2 regions of the Proteiniphilum sp. genome follow, and region 2 is predicted to be linked to the other one. Evidence: riboswitches for the same ligand, from Rfam matches in the RefSeq annotation. Region 2 holds a riboswitch; the other holds the start of a gene.

Region 1 (3,426 bases), on a different contig from region 2:
TACACTAAGTTGTTTTTTAGTGCGCGAAATCAATTTGCACCATGTTTAGATGCAAATTTACCTAATTTCTTCAGAATGAATAGCTGAACGACCCCATAATACTACGTCCCGGCATATTGTATCCGTCTTTTTCGGTGTAATTTTCATCGAGCAGGTTGGATACTGATATCCCGACACGTGCTTTCGGGGTTACATTATAGTAAGCAGAATAATCAAAAACCAGATGTGCCGAATGTTGAAGAACCTGATCGGTTGTTTCATAATCGCCCTTGGTGTAGTAATCTTCCGGTTTTATATCGGGACGAAGGCTGGTAGGATTCCAATTTTCGTCATAGGCAAACATCCAGTCCTGTTCCAGCCGTTTTCCGATATAGCGTGCGTTTAGCCGGGTTACAAAACCGCGGTTGGTATCAAATGTAATACCGAAGTTCCCTGTATTGCGGCGTACGTAGAGTATATCTTTGGTCAGCGTCTTCTCATCAGGTGTGCCTTTTCCTCTTATTTCATCAAATTTGTTATTGAACATATGGGTGAAACCTGCATATAGTTCCAGGCTGTTTTGCGATCCAAGCGCTTTGGCTATATCGGATGAGAACATAAGTTCCAGCCCGTTCATGCGCCCATTTGTGGCATTCGCAAAGGTGAAATGCATGTCGTTGGTCGTTTCATCAAATTTTGTCTCGTTCACGATCTTATTTTTATAAAACGCATGAAAGTAGGACACATCTAAATTCAACCATTCATTATTGGATATGTTCATCCCGAAATCGAATGAAGTTGATGTCTCAGCTTTCAGGTCTTCATTTCCTTTGTATTTCATGCCTCCCGCCTCGAATTGTCCGGCCATCTTATAGGCGTCGGGCATATAGAAAGCGTTTCCTGCACTGGCATGGATGTTCAGCATAGGTGTAAGGAAATATTTGATCCCGACCGAAGGGTTGAAGTTGGAATAATTGTTACTCTTCTTTTCGTTACCGAGAAAATCATCTGCTTCCAGTGTGAATTTGGTGTAGTTATAGCGTAGGCCGGCATTGACAAATAGATTGCCTTTTGTGTATGCTCCTTGTACAAATACCGATGAAGCAAAACTATTATGATCGGGACGGTAAGGATCCGTCTGTGTCATTTTATCTGTAAACCGTTCGGAGGAGACGTTCAGTGCATCCAGGTCGATTCCTCCGATCAATTGGAAATCACCCCAGGTATGTGTATCGCTTAACTTCAATCCATATTGTTTGACCGACTCCTTGTAGTTGATAAATGCATTATCGGTGTTGTTGTCGTAATTGCTCTCATTATAAACAGAATAATAGGGGGAGATAAGCAATGTGTTATTGAACGTATTGCGACGGACATCGACTGAGATATTGGCCCGGTCGAAGTCTTTCTTGGTCAATCCTTCAGAATGCCAATAGTTACCGGGCATTTCAATGTCATTTGAAGTGACGAATATGCCTGACAGATCGGCACTCCAGAGGTCATTGAACCCAATATTCAATTTCCCCATGAATTGGTTGATCTGGTATTGGCTGTTGGTCATGATATCGCCATACGATTTTTTGTCGAGGATCAATTCCTCTTTTTCCGATAAAGAAATCAGATTCTTTTTCCCGATACGATAATCTTTATCCTGTGCTTTCCTTGAAAAGCCGAGTGCTAAAGAAACGTTATCGGAAATGCCTCCCGATGCATATCCGTTGAAGTTGGTCTGCCCGAAATTTCCGGCGCTAAGGCTGATATTGCCAGTCCGGCTATCACCGGGTTTGCGTGTGATGATATTAATCACGCCACCCATTGCGTCCGATCCATAGAGCACTGAGTAGGGGCCTTTCACTACTTCTATCATCTCGATAAAATCGGTTGGGATAGAAGTGAGATTGGTTGTCCCGGCCGGTTTGCCGTCGATCAACACCAATGTGTAGTTGCGGTTATGGGCGGAAGGGCTGAACCCACGCATACCTATGGCCGATGAAGAGCCGGGATATTGTATGATGTCAAGGTTGACAGTCCGTTTAAGCAGGTCGGCCGCATTGTCAGCCTGTACGGTGGTTATTTTTTTACTGTCGATGATCTCCACTTTCTGTGGAACGCTCTTTAAAGGTAATCCCATACGAGTAGCGGTGACCACTACTTCCTCCAGGTCATATGTTTGTTCGGCAGAATCCTGCGCATAGAGGAGTGTGCCAGTGAAAAGCAAGGCAAAAATACCGGTGAAAAATTTCTTGTTCATTGTTGAAAAATTTACAGTTAAACATTCGTTTGAACCATAAACTTTCGAGGGAGAGAGTGTTTTGAAATTCCGGATACAAGGAGAATTTAAATGCGGGAGAATTTAAATGCCGGAAATAATCTCAACGCTGCTTTTATCCCGAAAGCTTGCATGGCTGATGCTTTCGGTCAGGTCTTCCGGCTCGTTCCCGGTTATCCGTTGCCTTCCCATCCCGATTTATCGGGACAGTGACTTTTACATTTGAAAATGTCGGATAACCCTATAAATAGGGAACATACGGCTGCGGGTACAGCTTCGGCTTCTTCGCTTATGGCAAACTACCGAATTCCATTGTGCCCGAAAGCGCTGCAAAAGTACTGTTTTTATTTGGGATTCGGAAATGAAATATTGGAGGGTTTATTCGGAGATCGGTTTGTTTGGTGGAATAATTTATTTTTTTCCATTGCGTAACCTCTGTTCAGATACGGGAAAGACTACCGGTTTACCTGATATGGGATTAGTCTTTACGATCACTATCGTGTCATATACATTTTCGATATGTTCATAGGTAATCACCACTTCGGGAGCTCCTTGGCAAAAGGTTGTCCCGTTTTTCATCATCAGCAGGAAGTCGCAATACTCGGCAGCAAGTGAGAGATCGTGTAAGATCATCATCACACTGAGTTTCATCTCTTCGTTCAGTCGTTGGATCAGGTTCATGAATTGCATCTGATGGGTAATATCAAGGTGTGATGTCGGTTCGTCAAGTAACAATAAGCGAGGGTGTTGTGATAAGGCGCAGGCAATATTGGCCATTTGTCGCTCACCACCACTCAATTCCGTCATCGATTTGTGGCGCAGACGATAGGTATTGGTCAGATGCATATAATGGTGTGCTATCTCGATATCTTCTTTCCTGTCGAAGAACTGGAATGGTTGACGGTAGGGAAGACGTCCCATCAGTACATATTCTTCTACCGATAGTTCTGCTGTTTCGGAGAATTGCGAGACAATGGCGAGTTTTTGCGCCTTTTCCCTCCATGTGAGTTCCGATAGGTCAGTTCCTTCAAGCAGGATATTTCCCTCTTTTAACGACAATGTCCCTGAGATACCCCTGAACAGTGTGGTTTTCCCGGATCCGTTGGGCCCGATGATACCTGCAAACGACCCTTCGGGGAGCTTCAGGTTAATGTCATGTACCCGGAAGCCGCTGTTAT
Region 2 (3,426 bases):
TGTGCCGTCCTCCACGATAGGTTTACGCGAATCCAGACGGTAAGATTCTTTCCTGGCACCTACGAACTCAATTTCGTACTCTTTGTACTTTATCTGTGCTGTACCAAAGTTTTTGAAAACGGAAATCCGGCTTTTCTTGCCCAGTTTTTCAGATACTGCTTTTGCCAACTCGATCCCCTGGCCGACAGCCACCACGTCGATATCTTTCGACGGGCGGTATAGAAAGAAATCACGTACATAACCACCGATCAGGTAACATGCCACTCCCATTTCATCGGCTGTTTCTGAAATCAATTTGAAAATCTTTTTGTTTAGGTGCGCCTGTATTTCTTCCTGCAATATCTCCATAAATATTTTTTTTATATGTCTGGTTTTTCGTAACTTGCCGCCTGTCCCTGCCGTTAAAGCAAAGGGTTCCCTTTACGGACTGTGGGATAGCTGTCCTGCCGAAGTAATTACATTACAGCGTATTATCTGTTACGAATTGCAAAATTACAATAATTGTGCTTTATAACAGCTTTTGATGAGGAATATATTTGTAATTTTGCAGAGATAAACAAGGCCGGAGGACGATCCTCCGTGTTCATAAAATGCTATTATTGAGATGCGTTTTTCTTTTCAGACCACTGTACTGTCCCTTTCTGTACTTCTCCTTTTTTCCTGTTCGGAAAAAAACAGAGGAGCTAAAGAATATCTTTCCCAGGCGGGAAAAGCATATCAGGAAGGTAATTATCCGCTGGCCAAGTTGAAGATTGACAGCATTAAAATTCTTTTTCCTAAATCTTTTGATGAAATCAACGCCGGGTTCGCGCTTATGCAGGAGATACGCATGGCGGAAAACAGGCGGAATATTGTCTATTGCGACTCGATGCTTGGTGAAAAATACACCGAGCTCAATGACAAGCTCAGCCTTTTCGATTATGTACGCGATGAGCGGTACCAGGAGTTTGGAGAGTATTACCCCAAAGCATACCCCTATCACTCTTCCCTGAGTCGAAATGGACTCCGCTCGGGTGTGCGGGAAAAAGGAATACTCTTTATCGAAAGTATCCTTTCTGGAAGCCATATCAAGCATAACAAAATCAAAGTAACTACCGACGACGGTAATTTTGCAGAGACCCTCCCCGTCACTTCCGACGGATTGAATTACCGTTTCAATACCCTGGACAAAGCTTATGAGATTGTCCGCTATAGTGGGGACAGTGAAAACGGAGTCGCCGGATTCATCTATACCTTCCGCGATCGACCACTCACCGTTCAATTTATTGGTAACCGTACCATCACAGTCAAAATGACCGACGCCGCTAAAAAAGGTGTACGCGACTCGTTCGAACTCTCCTCCTTGCTGCTGGATATAGAACAGTTGAAACTGGAAAAAGAGAAAAGCGAAGCATTGATCAGATATCTGGAAAGCAGACAACAATAACTCAGAAAACGATCCGCAACTTTTACAAAACAGAAGACTTGGAAAAATAAAATCGCTCTGTAATTTTTAGAATGGAAAACTTTACTCCAATTTTAAATTGGAAAATTTTCCATTTTGATAAACTTTATCGATATTCCATAGAAAAATATATTCCGTTTTAAATGTCTATCCCGTTTTTTTATTCGATATTTGTTGGAAATTTTGGTGTTCCGATCATGAGTCCTCGTGACCGGGATGAAAAGGGAATCAGGTGCAAATCCTGAACAGAACCCGCTGCTGTAAACTCATTCAAGCGTTTCTGCAATTCTTTTTGCCACTTTTATTATATGTAAAGGGAAGGCTGCCGGAAACAGAGTAAGTCAGAAGACCTGCCAAAAGAAGAAATACATTTTCTTTCGGGTTTATAAAGAAAATATGCAATAAAGCTAAACTATTTTTTTATTCAAGTGTGGAATAAGAAAACTTATCCACTATCCATGTGGCTTAAAAAATAGTTCAGAAATAAAAAAATCAATCCGATATTTATTTATCCCATGCATGACAGGGTGTGTTATGCATATATCGACTATTTAATAACCTGTAAAATTGCATCAAAATGAGAAAGATCGTCAAATTTGAAAAAGAAGATTGCAATCCGTGCCTGATGGTGTCGAGATTCCTTGAAGATAAAAACATTGCTTTTGAAACTGTCAACCCGTTTAACAGTCCGGAATTGGCAATGAAACATAAAATACGTTCTGTTCCCACTACTATCCTGGTCGACGGGAGCGAGGAATTAGTACGCATTGTGGGTTATGATCCGGAGAAGTTGAATACAATGGTAGCACAACTATGACAATCTATTATGATAGCAGAACGGGCAATGTGGAACGTTTCGTGCGTAAGGTATCAGCAAGAACCGGATGGCAATGCCTGAAAATATCTGAAGATTTGATCATTTCAAGCCCCGGCCACCTTATTACCTATACTACTAAGATAGGCCAGGTGCCCTACTCTACTGAGCAATTCATGCAGGTAAACTCGCCGTTTATCTTAACCATCTCGTCAAGCGGGAATATGAACTGGGGTGCGAACTTTGCCGTGACAGCCGACAAGATTGCGACGAGATACGGGATACCGCTCTTGCTGAAATTCGAACTGTCGGGGTTGGAACGGGATGTAAATGCCTTTATAGAGAGAGTCAACTCCTTTTATCATTTTTAATTCTTCACTCTTAATTTTTAATTTATCAAAGGTCTTGGTTCTTGAATCTTGATTCTTGGCTCTAAATTTTAATCAAATGAAAGTAAAAAACTGGATATTACTTAACAACCAGGTAATGGTGAAAAAGGATGATGAGTTTCAGTTCGGGAAGGACAAAGAGGCGGTACGCTCCTATTTTCTCGAATATGTCAATAAAAACACCGTATTTTTCTATACGCTGAAAGAAAAAATAGATTATCTGATCGAAAACAACTATTACGAGAATTTGCTGGAATGGTATTCCTTCGAAGAGATCAAAGAGGTGTACAACCTGATGTACGAGAAGAAATTCCGTTTCCCGTCTTATATCAGCGCGTTCAAGTTCTTCCAGAATTATGCCCTGCGGGACGATAGCGGGGAGAAATTCCTGGAACGGTATGAGGACCGGTTGGCGTGTGCTGCGCTTTATCTCGGCCGTGGCGATATAAACAAGGCAATGGAATATGCCGAATTGTTTATCAACCAGGAATACCAACCCGCCACACCGACCTTCCTGAATGCCGGCAAGAAACGCTCCGGAGAGTTGGTGTCATGCTTCCTCGACGAGATCGGCGACAGCCTAAACGGGATCGGTTACGGGATCAATTCTTCCATGAAACTTTCGTCTATCGGCGGGGGCGTTTCGCTCAACCTCTCCAAGCTACGCGGACGTTCGGAAGCGATAAAAGGAGTGGAAGGCCGTGCCAGCGGCGTATTGCCGGTGATGAAGCTTTTAGAGGATGTATTCTCCTATGCCAATCAACTGGGACAACGGCCGG

What was found. A riboswitch is a leader RNA that binds a small molecule or an ion and turns the genes downstream of it on or off. The one in region 2 is predicted to bind cobalamin.
Region 1: linked by a shared signal. The riboswitch ahead of U2P89_RS15125 (TonB-dependent receptor plug domain-containing protein) and the one ahead of U2P89_RS08420 (thioredoxin family protein) in region 2 are both predicted to bind cobalamin.

Annotation. Positions count from the first base shown of each region.
Region 1 covers NZ_JAXQGC010000059.1:17,549-20,974, reverse strand. The annotation lists gene U2P89_RS15125 (TonB-dependent receptor plug domain-containing protein) at 71-2,230, opposite strand; cobalamin riboswitch at 2,378-2,595, opposite strand; gene U2P89_RS15120 (ABC transporter ATP-binding protein) at 2,660-3,426, opposite strand, start outside.
Region 2 covers NZ_JAXQGC010000037.1:26,678-30,103, reverse strand. The annotation lists gene U2P89_RS08430 (CCA tRNA nucleotidyltransferase) at 1-348, opposite strand, end outside; gene U2P89_RS08425 (hypothetical protein) at 605-1,426, shown strand; cobalamin riboswitch at 1,612-1,817, shown strand; gene U2P89_RS08420 (thioredoxin family protein) at 2,022-2,261, shown strand; gene nrdI (class Ib ribonucleoside-diphosphate reductase assembly flavoprotein NrdI) at 2,258-2,629, shown strand; gene nrdE (class 1b ribonucleoside-diphosphate reductase subunit alpha) at 2,706-3,426, shown strand, end outside.